Regions from separate parts of the Staphylococcus sp. GDH8C109P genome, predicted to be linked through region 1. Evidence: riboswitches for the same ligand, from Rfam matches in the RefSeq annotation. Region 1 holds a riboswitch; the other holds the start of a gene.

Evidence for each region. A riboswitch is a leader RNA that binds a small molecule or an ion and turns the genes downstream of it on or off. The one in region 1 is predicted to bind S-adenosylmethionine.
Region 2: another riboswitch for S-adenosylmethionine. It lies ahead of KA867_RS03740 (aminotransferase class I/II-fold pyridoxal phosphate-dependent enzyme); the one in region 1 lies ahead of metX (homoserine O-acetyltransferase MetX).

Annotation. Positions count from the first base shown of each region.
Region 1 covers NZ_JAESMX010000014.1:226,414-232,750, forward strand. Annotated here, with positions in the region: gene serS (serine--tRNA ligase) at 1-721, shown strand, start outside; gene KA867_RS07820 (AzlC family ABC transporter permease) at 1,169-1,864, shown strand; gene KA867_RS07825 (AzlD domain-containing protein) at 1,861-2,190, shown strand; SAM riboswitch class I at 2,318-2,417, shown strand; gene metX (homoserine O-acetyltransferase MetX) at 2,479-3,447, shown strand; gene KA867_RS07835 (DUF2232 domain-containing protein) at 3,723-4,649, shown strand; gene KA867_RS07840 (DHH family phosphoesterase) at 4,664-6,337, shown strand, end outside.
Region 2 covers NZ_JAESMX010000009.1:397,000-403,336, reverse strand. Annotated here, with positions in the region: gene KA867_RS03750 (PTS sugar transporter subunit IIC) at 1-911, shown strand, start outside; gene KA867_RS03745 (aggregation-promoting factor C-terminal-like domain-containing protein) at 1,424-2,164, shown strand; SAM riboswitch class I at 2,290-2,402, shown strand; gene KA867_RS03740 (aminotransferase class I/II-fold pyridoxal phosphate-dependent enzyme) at 2,465-3,628, shown strand; gene KA867_RS03735 (D-lactate dehydrogenase) at 3,643-4,641, shown strand; gene copZ (copper chaperone CopZ) at 4,710-4,916, opposite strand; gene KA867_RS03725 (heavy metal translocating P-type ATPase) at 4,973-6,337, opposite strand, start outside.

The DNA.
Region 1 (6,337 bases):
TTATACAGAAATGATGGTACCACAATTAGTAAATGCTGATTCAATGTATGGTACTGGCCAATTACCAAAATTTGAAGAAGATTTATTCAAAATTGAAAAAGAAGGATTATATACAATACCAACGGCAGAAGTACCATTAACGAATTATTATCGTAATGAAATTATTGGTCCGGATGTCTTACCTGCTAAATTCACAGCGCAATCAGCGTGTTATCGTAGTGAAGCAGGTTCAGCTGGTAGAGATACAAGAGGGTTAATCCGTTTACACCAATTCGATAAAGTAGAAATGGTACGTTTTGAAAAACCGGAAGACTCTTGGCAAGCATTAGAAGAAATGACAGAACATGCAGAAGCAATTTTAGAAGAGTTAGGCTTACCGTATCGTAGAGTTATTTTATGTACAGGTGACATAGGCTTTGGTTCAAGCAAAACGTATGACTTAGAAGTTTGGTTACCAAGCTATAATGAGTACAAAGAAATTAGCTCTTGCTCAAATATTACTGATTTCCAAGCACGTCGTTCTAATATTCGTTTTAAACGTGATAAAACAGTAAAACCAGAATTAGTGCACACATTGAATGGTAGTGGTTTAGCAGTAGGTCGTACATTTGCTGCAATCGTAGAAAACTATCAAAACGAAGATGGTTCAGTTACTATTCCAGATGCATTAGTACCATATATGGGCGGTAAAACAGTGATTCACCCAGTTAAAGAAAAATAGATTCGTTTGAATGAATATCATCAGTGGCATTTGAGCTAGCTTAAGCGTTGAACTTTCAAAATAGATGCCATAAAATGATGAAATAAAAATAGAGGTTGGGACAAATAGATGTCTCAACCTCTCATTTTATATAAATAATGAGTGATGAGCCTTCTGATCTTCTAAATACCTTAGATATTTTGAAAATAAAGAAAGGGTAGGGGAGGTGTTAAATATCTTGTTTTGCAGGTTATTTAATTTGAAAAATACCTTATTTTATTCAAAAAATAGAGGGTAGTCTAAAATAAAAACACAATATTCTGAAATTAAAAACATTTTAATAACAGCATTTTTAGACGAACGTAAGTCTTAGGTTACACATACGTAAGTCTAAAAACGTTGAATGTCTCTTTCATTTTGTATTAAACTAATTCTATTATTTTTAAAAAATGTGTGGGAGGTGGCATGATGGCAACACATTTAACTTTTAAGCAAGGTGTAAAAGAATGTGTACCGACTTTGTTAGGTTATGCTGGTGTTGGTCTTTCATTTGGTATTGTTGCAGTGGCTTCAGGTTTCAATTTGATTGAAATCATTTTGTTATGCTTACTTGTCTATGCTGGCGCGGCACAATTTATTATTTGTGCGTTAGTCATTGCTGGAACGCCAATTTCTGCAATTGTATTAACGACATTTATTGTAAATTCTAGGATGTTTTTATTAAGTATGACCTTAGCGCCAAGTTATAAAGGGTATGGGTTTTGGAATCGTATAGGCATGTCTTCTTTGATTACAGATGAAACATTTGGTGTCGCTATTACACCACATCTAAAAGGTGAAAAAATCAATGATCGATGGTTGCATGGATTAAATATCACAGCTTATTTATTTTGGACATTTGCAAGCATTGTTGGTGCTGTTTTTGGTAAATACATAACAAACCCAGATGCGTTTGGGTTAGATTTTGCTATTACTGCAATGTTTATATTCTTAGCTGTTTCCCAGTTTGATGCTATTAAACAATCACAATTTAAAACATATTTAGTATTGATTGTTTGTGTGATTATATTAATGCTTAGTTTAAGTTTCTTTATGCCTTCATATGTAGCAATTATCTTAGCTTCGACAATTACTGCGGGGTTAGGGGTGGTGATCGACAAATGACAACGACCTTACATATGTTATTAATTATTGTTTTATGTGGTGTGGTCACTTGGTTAACACGTATTATACCGTTTATATTAATTACGAAAATTAAACTATCTGAGACAGTTGTAAAGTGGCTTTCCTTCATTCCTATTACATTATTTACGGCATTGATTGTAGACGGCGTTCTAGAACAACATGAAGATTCAATGGTGTATAGTGTTAATTTACCGTTTTTAGTAACGATGCTTCCGACAATAATCATTGCCATTATTACACGGAGTTTAACGATTACGATTGTCAGTGGTATTTTAATAATGGCAGTTTTAAGATGGATATTTTAAATATATTATTGAAGTGGCTCACATTATCCGTTAGAATAGCAATAATTAGAAAATTTTGATAATTTTAAAGAAATACTTGTTAAAATAGATATTTGATTTATGCACAGCTTTTTACAATTAAAATTAAATCTTATTTCGAGAAGCAGAGGGACTTGGCCCAATGAAGCTTCAGCAACCGACTTTAGAAGCACGGTGCTAATACCAACGATTCGCTCGAATAATAAGTATTGTAACTTCTTACTTATTATGAATAGGTGAGAAGTTTTTTTATTAAGTAGGAGGTAAATGATGACAAATTATACGGTTGATACATTAGAATTGGGACCATTTACAACTGAATCAGGTGAAACGATTTTAAATTTAAAATTACGTTATGAACATGTTGGATATGAAGGACAGCCACTTGTACTTGTATGCCATGCACTGACAGGTAATCATTTGACATATGGGACGGATGACAATCCTGGTTGGTGGCGAGAGATTATAGATGGTGGGTACATGCCAATACATGATTATCAATTTTTAACATTCAACGTGATAGGTAGTCCATATGGCTCCAGTTCGCCACTTACAGATGCTGACTTTCCTACGCATTTAACATTGCGTGATATTGTCAATGCAATAGAATTAGGTATTCAAACATTAGGGTTTGATCGAATTAGTATTTTAATCGGTGGGTCTTTAGGAGGTATGCAAGCGCTGGAATTATTGTATAATCATAAATTTGAAGTAGATAAAGCGGTCATTTTAGCTGCGACAGATAAGACTTCCTCATATAGTCGTGCATTTAATGAAATTGCGAGACAAGCGATTCGATTAGATCATGGTGAAGGGATGAGTATCGCAAGACAACTTGGTTTCTTAACGTATCGTTCTTCTAAAAGTTACGATAGACGATTTACACCAGATCAAGTTGTAAACTACCAGAAACATCAGGGGAATAAGTTCAAAAAGCACTTTGATCCATTAAGTTATTTAACCCTGCTAGACGTCTTAGATAGCCACGATATAGATAGAGACCGTACTGATGTAGATGAAGTGTTTGGACGACTAGATACTAAAGTTATGACTATGGGCTTTACGGATGATTTATTATATCCAGACGATTTAGTATATGCCACAGGTGCGCGATTTAAATATCATAAACATTGCTTTGTGCCAGATAATGTAGGACATGATGGTTTCTTGCTGAACTTTAACGATTGGGCACCCAATTTATATCATTTTTTAAAAGTTTCTAAGTTCAAAAGAAAATGACGATATGCTACATTTTAGTTCATTTTGTATGATAAGACGTCTGGGATAGTAATTTTATACTTAATTGAAAGTGAAAATAACTGTTTCCTATGACATCTTATTTTTTGGTGTGTAAAATGTGAAGTTTGAAGTTAGTATTAACAGGGGAGATATAATTTTAAAAGGCGCTCATTATCAGATTTTGTCGCTAATGTTGAACTTCTGACAAAAAGAATTGTCAATAATTGTATAAAAGTTTTAAAGAGGTTAAAATAATAAACATAGACAAAAATTGTATAGGAGTGGCGAATTTGTTTTCTAAAATACATACTAAAGCCACTATACTTAGTGTAATCACGTTAATTATAGTAGCTTTAGCTTTACATATATTACCGCTACTTGGACTCGTGTTGAGTTTATTTGCAACAATTCCAGGTATTATTTTATGGCATAAATCTGTAGAATCTTTTGGCTTAACGGCAGTCATTACAGTTGTGCTAACTACGTTATTAGGTAATATATTCGTGTTAAGTATCATGATCCTCTTGTTCGTGGTGAGTGTTGTAGTGGGTCAATTATTAAAAGAACGTACATCAAAAGAACGTATACTTTATATAACAACGACTTTTATTAGTATCATTGCATTAATTGCATTTATGGTGTTACAAGCATTTAAAAAAATACCAAGTGCTGCTTCATTAATCAAACCGATTAAAGAACAGATGTATAGCATCATTTCTAGCGCTTCAGTCAACGCGGATTATAAACAAATGTTTGAAGAGACTTTCCGCCAATCAGCAGTGCAACTACCAAGTTATATGATTGTTGGCGTATTTCTACTTATATTAATCAATTTAATTATCACTTTTCCAATCTTGCGTAAATTCAAAATCGCTACACCCATATTCAAACCATTATATGCTTGGCAAATGAAGCGTTCTGTCTTATGGATGTATGTTATTGTCTTAATTTGTGTTATGTTTTCAACGCAACCAAGTGCGTTTCAAACGATCGTCTTAAATTTTGAAATTGTGTTATCATTATGTATGTACATTCAGGGGTTAAGTGTGATTCACTTTTTCGGAAAAGCGAAATCAATGCCGACAGCACTTACTGTGATATTAATGGTAATAGGGACAATTTTAATGCCATTAACACATATTGTGAGTCTCCTGGGATTTGTAGATTTATGTATCAATTTAAAACGTATCATTAAAAAATGATTTGAGGTGGAAAAATGAACCGTCAATCCACTAAAAAAGCGTTGATTTTACCATTTATTATTATGGTGCTTACAGCAATAGCGCTTGTCGTCGTTTGGTTTATTTTTAACCAATTGATTGCAGGTATAGCTACTGTTGTATTACTCATCATAATTGTAGGGACAGTACTGATGGTAAGACAAGCTTTACAAAAATTGGATAACTATGTAGATAATCTGAGTGGAAAAATCTCAGCAAGCAGTAATACTGCTATTAAAAGGTTACCTATTGGGATGATTATCTTAGATGAAAATGAAAACATAGAGTGGATGAACCAATTTATGTCGGATCGTCTAGACCGAAACGTCATTTCTGATCCAGTCAATGAAGTATATCCTAATATATTAAAACAGTTAGAAAAAACACAAGAAGTGGAAATTCAAGAAAATGAATATCACTATCGTGTAAGATATTCAGAAAAAGAACACGTATTGTATTTCTTCGACATTACTGAAGAAATACATACACAAGAATTATATGAAGCATCTAAACCAATTATTGCAACACTATTTTTAGATAACTATGATGAAATCACGCAAAATATGAATGATACACAACGTTCAGAAATTAACTCTATGGTTACGCGTGTAATAAGTAGATGGGCAACCGAATATGACATTTATTTCAAACGTTATAGTTCAGATCAATTTGTTGCTTATTTAAACCAACGCATTCTAAATGAAATCGAAGCATCTAATTTTAGTATATTGAGTCAATTACGTGAAAAGAGTGTAGGTTACCGTGCGCAATTGACATTAAGTATTGGTGTAGGTGAAGGTTCAGAGAACTTAATCGATTTAGGTGAATTATCGCAATCTGGACTTGATTTAGCACTAGGTCGTGGTGGTGACCAAGTTGCAATTAAGCATATGAACGGTAATGTGCGTTTCTATGGCGGTAAGACTGACCCGATGGAAAAACGTACACGTGTAAGAGCACGTGTTATCTCTCATGCCTTAAAAGATATTTTAATGGAAGGCGACAAAGTCATCATTATGGGACATACGCGTCCAGACTTAGATGCTATAGGCGCAGCCATTGGTGTCTCAAGGTTTGCTATGATGAACAATTTAGATGCTTACATTGTGTTAAATGATTCAGATATTGATCCGACGCTACGTCGTGTGATGAATGCAGTCGATGAAAAGCCTGAACTAAAAGAGCGTTTTATCACATCTGATGAAGCATGGGATGTCATGACGTCTAAGACAACTTTAGTAATTGTAGATACGCATAAACCTGAAATGGTTATCGACGAAAATATATTAAACAAGGCAAATCGTAAAGTTGTAATCGATCATCATAGACGTGGTGAAAGCTTTATCTCTAGCCCATTACTTGTTTATATGGAACCATATGCAAGTTCAACTGCAGAGCTAGTGACTGAATTGCTAGAATACCAACCAACAGAACAACGATTAACACGTTTAGAGTCGACAATTATGTTTGCAGGTATTATTGTAGATACACGTAATTTCACATTACGTACAGGTTCAAGAACATTTGATGCGGCAAGTTATTTACGTGCACATGGTGCAGATACAATATTAACGCAACATTTCTTGAAGGATGATTTAGATACGTACATTAATCGTACTGAATTAATCCAAACAGTGAAACTACAAGAGAACGGTGTCGCAATTGCACAT
Region 2 (6,337 bases), on a different contig from region 1:
TTGAATCTTTACTACAGGTTGTTTTAGGTATTCAATTTACAGTTCCACTATTGGTAGGAGCTTTGATTGCAATGCGCTTTAGTTTAACGCCTTTAGCGACAGCTGTAGTTGCTAGTTCGGCTTTTGTCGGAAGTGGTGTGGCACAATTTAAAGATGGTGTGTGGGTACTTGCCGGCGTGGGAGATTTGATTAATACAATGATAACAGCAGCAGTTGCGGTATTTTTAATATTGGTAATCGGTGAACGTTTTGGTAGTCTAACATTGATTATTTTACCGACAATCGTTGGTGTTATTTCAGGTTTGGTTGGTTTGACGTTATTGCCATACATACAATTAATTACGACTGGTATTGGTAACTTAGTTAATACATTTACAGAATTACAACCCATAATTATGTCAATGCTTATTGCACTTGTCTTTAGTTTTATAATCATTTCACCAATTTCTACAGTGGCTACAGCACTAGCCATTGGTATTAGTGGTTTAGCAGCAGGTTCAGCCTCATTAGGCATTGTAGCATGTGAAGGTGTTCTCGTCGCAGGTACGATGAAAATAAACAGATCAGGCGTACCTATTACAATATTTTTAGGTGGTGTTAAAATGATGATTCCCAATATGGTTCGACACCCTATTATTTTATTACCCATCTTCACCAATGCGATTATCACTGGATTTTTTGGCGCGTTGTTAGGTATTGCTGGTACCAAAGAATCTGCTGGTTTTGGTATTATTGGGTTGGTAGGTCCCATCAGCGCATTTAAACATATGGAAGCCCCATTACTACTTAATCTATTATATGTATTTATCGCATTTTTTGTCGTTCCGTTTATGATAGGTTTCTTAATTCATATATTCTATATGAAAGTTTTGAAATTATATGATAAAGAAGTATTTAAGTTCCTAGCATAAAATAAGTGAAGATATAGATTTGCTTATTGTAATATATTAAAAATGCGCATTATCAATATATAAGTAAAAAGATTAAAAAGGCCTCAAATCAAAGGCCTTTTTAATTTTGCACAAAATAATTTGCAAGTATGACCCCAATATATAAAAAATGTATCGAAATATATTGTTACAGTTATGTAACAATAAGGTTGTTTGTAATTTTTCAGACTATATAAAAAATGAAGCAAATCAAGAGATAACATTCTTTTATATCAATAATTATAAATAATAAAAGCAAAATTGATTATTTGAGAATGTTGTATAAAGCAATTACAAAAGATTGCAATGTTACAAATCAGAATAATTTTTGTAAAGTTTTGTTATGTAAGTGTAATATGATTGATAAAAATATATGGTATATTAACTATGGTCAAAAAACAAAACATAAAATTTAAAGAATTTTAGCAAATACGACAAAAAAATTATCGAAAATATATTTTATTAAAAATTAAATTTGGAGGATTTATTTTATTATGAAAAAATCAATTTTAGCTTCATCATTAGCAGTAGCATTAGGCGTAACAGGATATGCAGCAGCATCTGACAACAATCAAGCTCACGCTTCAGAACAAAACATCGACAAAGCACATTTAGCAGAATTAGCATTAAATGGTTCAGCTGAATTAGATCAAAAACCATTACACGCTGGTGCATATAACTACAATTTTGTACTAGGTGGTAACGAGTTTACTTTTACATCTGACGGTAACACATGGTCATGGGAATACCATGCAGTTGGTGCGCAAGCTTCAACACCTAATACTACACAAGATGTAAGTTCAGAAGTAAGTGTCAACACAAATGAAAAATCAGCAAGTGAAGTACGTTCACAACAATCATATACTGCTCCAGCAGCAGTAGAAGCACCAAAAGCTTCAGCAACTACAAATGTTAAAACAGCACAAACAAGTGCAGCTACGCAAACATATAAAACAGCTCAAGCATCTGCGGCTTCAACTGGTGGATCAGTTAAAGCACAATTCTTAGCTGCTGGTGGATCAGAAGCTATGTGGAATTCAATTGTAATGCCTGAATCAAGTGGTAATCCAAATGCGGTTAACCCAGCAGGATATAGAGGCTTAGGTCAAACTAAGGAATCATGGGGTACTGGTTCAGTAGCTGATCAAACTAAAGGTATGTTAAACTACGCTAAACAACGTTACGGTTCTGAAGCAGCAGCGTTAGAATTCCGTAAAAACCACGGTTGGTGGTAAAATCTATAGCACTGAACGTGTTGTGTTTGGTGATATAGATAAGAGTGACTCGCTTGAGTCACTCTTTTTTTATATTGACATGTTAGAATATTCTGATAAAATTAATATTAATTTAATTATAAAGTGACTTATCCAGAGAAGTGGAGGGACTTGACCCGTTGAAACTTCAGCAACAGACTTATCTATAATCATAAGTACTGTGCTACATTCAACAAGTGGAATACTTGATAGATAAGTGTCATGTGAGAGCTATATGTCACTTATGAGGCATATAGTTTTTTATTTTAAGGAGGACTTTTAATGGTAATATCAGATCGGTTATCACAAATTCCGGATAGTTACTTTGGTAAAACGATGGGACGTAAAATAGAGCCCGGGCCATTACCGTTGATTAATATGGCCGTAGGTATACCTGATGGCGCAACGCCTAAAGGTATCCTTGATTGCTACGCAGAAGCCATCTATAAACCTGAAAATCAAAAATACGTCGCTTTTCATGGGAAAGAAACATTCAAACAAGCAATCGTCGATTTTTATAAAAGACAATATGATGTTGAATTAGATAAGGATGAAGAAGTCTGTATTCTATATGGTACGAAAAACGGCTTAGTCGCTTTGCCTACATGTATCGTTAATCCGGGTGAAAATGTGCTGCTTCCCGATCCAGGTTATACAGATTATTTAGCAGGTGTATTGTTGGCAGATGCTAAGCCACAACCACTTGTGTTAAAGCCACCTTATTATTTACCACAATGGCATATGATAGATAAAGACGTCTTATTGAATACACGCTTAGTTTATCTAACTTATCCAAATAACCCTACAGGTTCAGTTGCTACAAAAGATGTATTTGATAAAGCAATTGCACAATTTCAAGGCACAAAAACTAAAATTGTTCATGATTTTGCCTACAGTGCATTTGGCTTTGATTATAAAAATCCAAGTATTTTACAATCAAAGGGTGCTAAAGACTTAGCAATAGAAGTGTTTTCTTTATCAAAAGGATATAATATGTCAGGTTTTAGAGTTGGTTTTGCTGTAGGGAATAAAGATATGATACAAGCATTGAAAAAATATCAAACACATACGCATGCTGGTATGTTTGGTGCACTGCAAGATGCGGCTACATTTGCTTTAAATCATTATGATGATTTCCTTGTGAGTCAAAATGAAATATTTAAAGTCCGAAGAGGTAAGTTTACAGCTAAATTGAATGAAGCAGGTATCCCTTTTGAACCGATGAATGGTGGCATATTTTTATGGTTAAAAACACCTAAACATTATGATGGTGAAACTTTTGAAACATATTTATTAAAAGAAAAGTCCATTTTAGTTGCTCCAGGTATTCCATTTGGTGAACATGGGCAGAACTATGTACGTATTTCATTAGCAGTGGATGATGATAGCTTAATGGAAGCGGCAGAACGCATTCAATTATTAAAACATTTATATGAAGCAGAATAGGAGTGAAATGATCAATGAAAAGCATTAAACTTTTTGGTGTCAGAGAAGAAGATATCCCTTTTATTAATGAATGGTCAGAAAAACATCAGGTGAAAGTAGATTTAGATAGTGACATATTATCTTTGGAAACAGTAGATCGTGTTAAAGGTTTTGATGGGGTATCGTTGTCACAACAAATTGAATTAGATGAAGTAGTGTATCAGAAATTACATGATTATGGTATTAAGCAAATTGCTCAGAGAAGTGCTGGCTTTGATAGTTATAATCTTGAGTTAGCTAAGCAATATGAACTAGTTATAACCAATGTACCTTCTTATTCTCCGCATTCTATCGCTGAATATACTGTGTCTCAAGCATTAAATTTAATTAGAAATTTTAATGATATACAAAATAAAACTGCAGCATATGATTTTAGATGGCAACCGAGTATTTTGTCACGTTCTATAAAAGATTTAAAAGTTGCAGTTATTGGTACAGGTCGTATTGGTTCTATTGTAGGTAAGATTTTTGCAGAAGGTTTTGGTTCAGAAGTAGTAGCATATGATATTGAACCTCAAGTCTCATGTGAAGCGTATTTAACATATAAAGAAAGTATGAGTGAGGCGATTAAAGATGCAGATATTGTAACTGTACATATTCCAGCGACAAAGGAAAATACATATTTGTTTAATGAGGCAGTATTTACAGAAATGAAAACAGGTGCCGTGTTTATTAATTGTGCGCGCGGTACGATTGTTGATACAAAAGCCCTTATAGATGCATTAAATAGTGGGAAAATAATAGGTGCAGCATTAGATACTTATGAAGGTGAGAAAGGGCTATTCCCAAGTGATCAACGCAATACACAATTAGATGATGCAATATTAATTGAATTGATAGAACGACAAGATGTCATTCTATCTCCACATATTGCTTTTTATACAGATGCAGCTGTAAAAAATCTTATTGTAGATGCGCTAGATGCAACATTAGAGGTAATATATACTGGTGATAGTAAGCTTCGTGTTAATTAAATATGTAATATAAAAATAGGGCTAAGACGTTTGATTTCGTCTCAGCCCTCATTTTTTGAATGTGCAGGTTATTTAGCATCATAGCCTTGATCTTCGATAGCATCTTTCATGCTTGTCATTGTAACTTTATTATCGTCAAAATCAACTTCAACATTACCAGCATCAAGGTTCACATCAGCCGTTGATACGCCATCTAGATTTGTAAGTGCAGATTCTACTGCCTGTTTACAATGATCACAGCTCATGCCATCAACTTTAATTGTTTCTGTTGTCATAGGAATCACCTCCTTAAATCAAGGATGTTTATTATTATTATTATTACAAAGTTGCGTTATAATTTCATTCGTTTTAATCTGAGTGAATTTGTTACCACACTTACTGAGCTTAATGCCATTGCTGCGCCAGCTACCCAAGGTGCAAGTAAACCTAAAGCTGCGATAGGAATACCAGCAACGTTATAGCCGAATGCCCAAAATAAGTTTTGTCTGATATTACTTATCGTTGAATTACTGGTTTTGATTGCTTTAGGAATTAATAATAATTCTCCGCCTAAAATTGTAACATCAGCTGCCTCTATTGCTACTTCTGTACCTGTTCCAATAGCAATACCGATATCTGCTTGAACTAGTGCTGGTGCGTCATTAACGCCATCTCCAACCATAGCAACAATTTTATCATTATCTTGAAGTTCTTTGATTTTTGAAGCTTTTTCTTCTGGTAATACTTCTGCAATTACAGCGTCTATACCTACTTGTTTAGCAATTGCTTGTGCTGTTCGCGCGTTATCTCCTGTAAGCATTGTTACGGAAATACCTAATTCGTGCAATTGTTGAATCGCTTCATTGGCAGAATCTTTGACTGTATCGGCGACGGCAATCACACCTTGTAGTGTTTGATTAATAGCAATGAGCATTGCTGTTTTACCTTCGTATTCATATTTGACTAAATTATCTTCATACTTTGAAACATCAATATGAGCATCTTTCATGAATTTACGTGTGCCGACTAATACGTCTTGGTTATGAATCATTGCTTGAATACCGTGTCCTGGCACTGCTTCGAAAGATGTTGTTTCTAATAAATCGATGCCTTTATCATTTGCATAACTGACGATTGCTTCAGCTAGTGGATGTTCAGAATCTTTTTCTGCACTAGCTAAAAGTTGTAGTGTTTCATCATTACCATCAAAGTCCGTCACAATTGGTTTACCGTTTGTGATAGTTCCTGTTTTATCAAGAACGACTGTATCAATTTGGTGTGTACGTTCTATGTGCTCGCCACCTTTAAATAAAATACCATTTTCAGCAGCCTTGCCAGTGCCCACCATAATTGAAGTAGGTGTTGCGAGACCTAATGCACATGGACAAGCTATCACTAATACAGCGATTGCTGCTACAAGTGCAGGTTCGAATTGACCAGTTTGGGCAAAAGCAATCCAAATGATAAATGTGAGTATAGCAATACCTACGACAATAGGGACAAAGTAGCCAGAAATCGTATCAGCTAAACGCTGTATAGGTGCTTTTGAACCTTGAGCATCTTCGACTACTTTAATAATAGAAGATAAAGCAGTGTCTTTTCCTACTTTCGTTGCTTCTATTGTAATGGTACCATTTTTATTCATTGTTGATCCTATCACATTATCGTTTAATGTTTTTTCAACAGGGATAGATTCACCAGTTAACATAGATTCGTC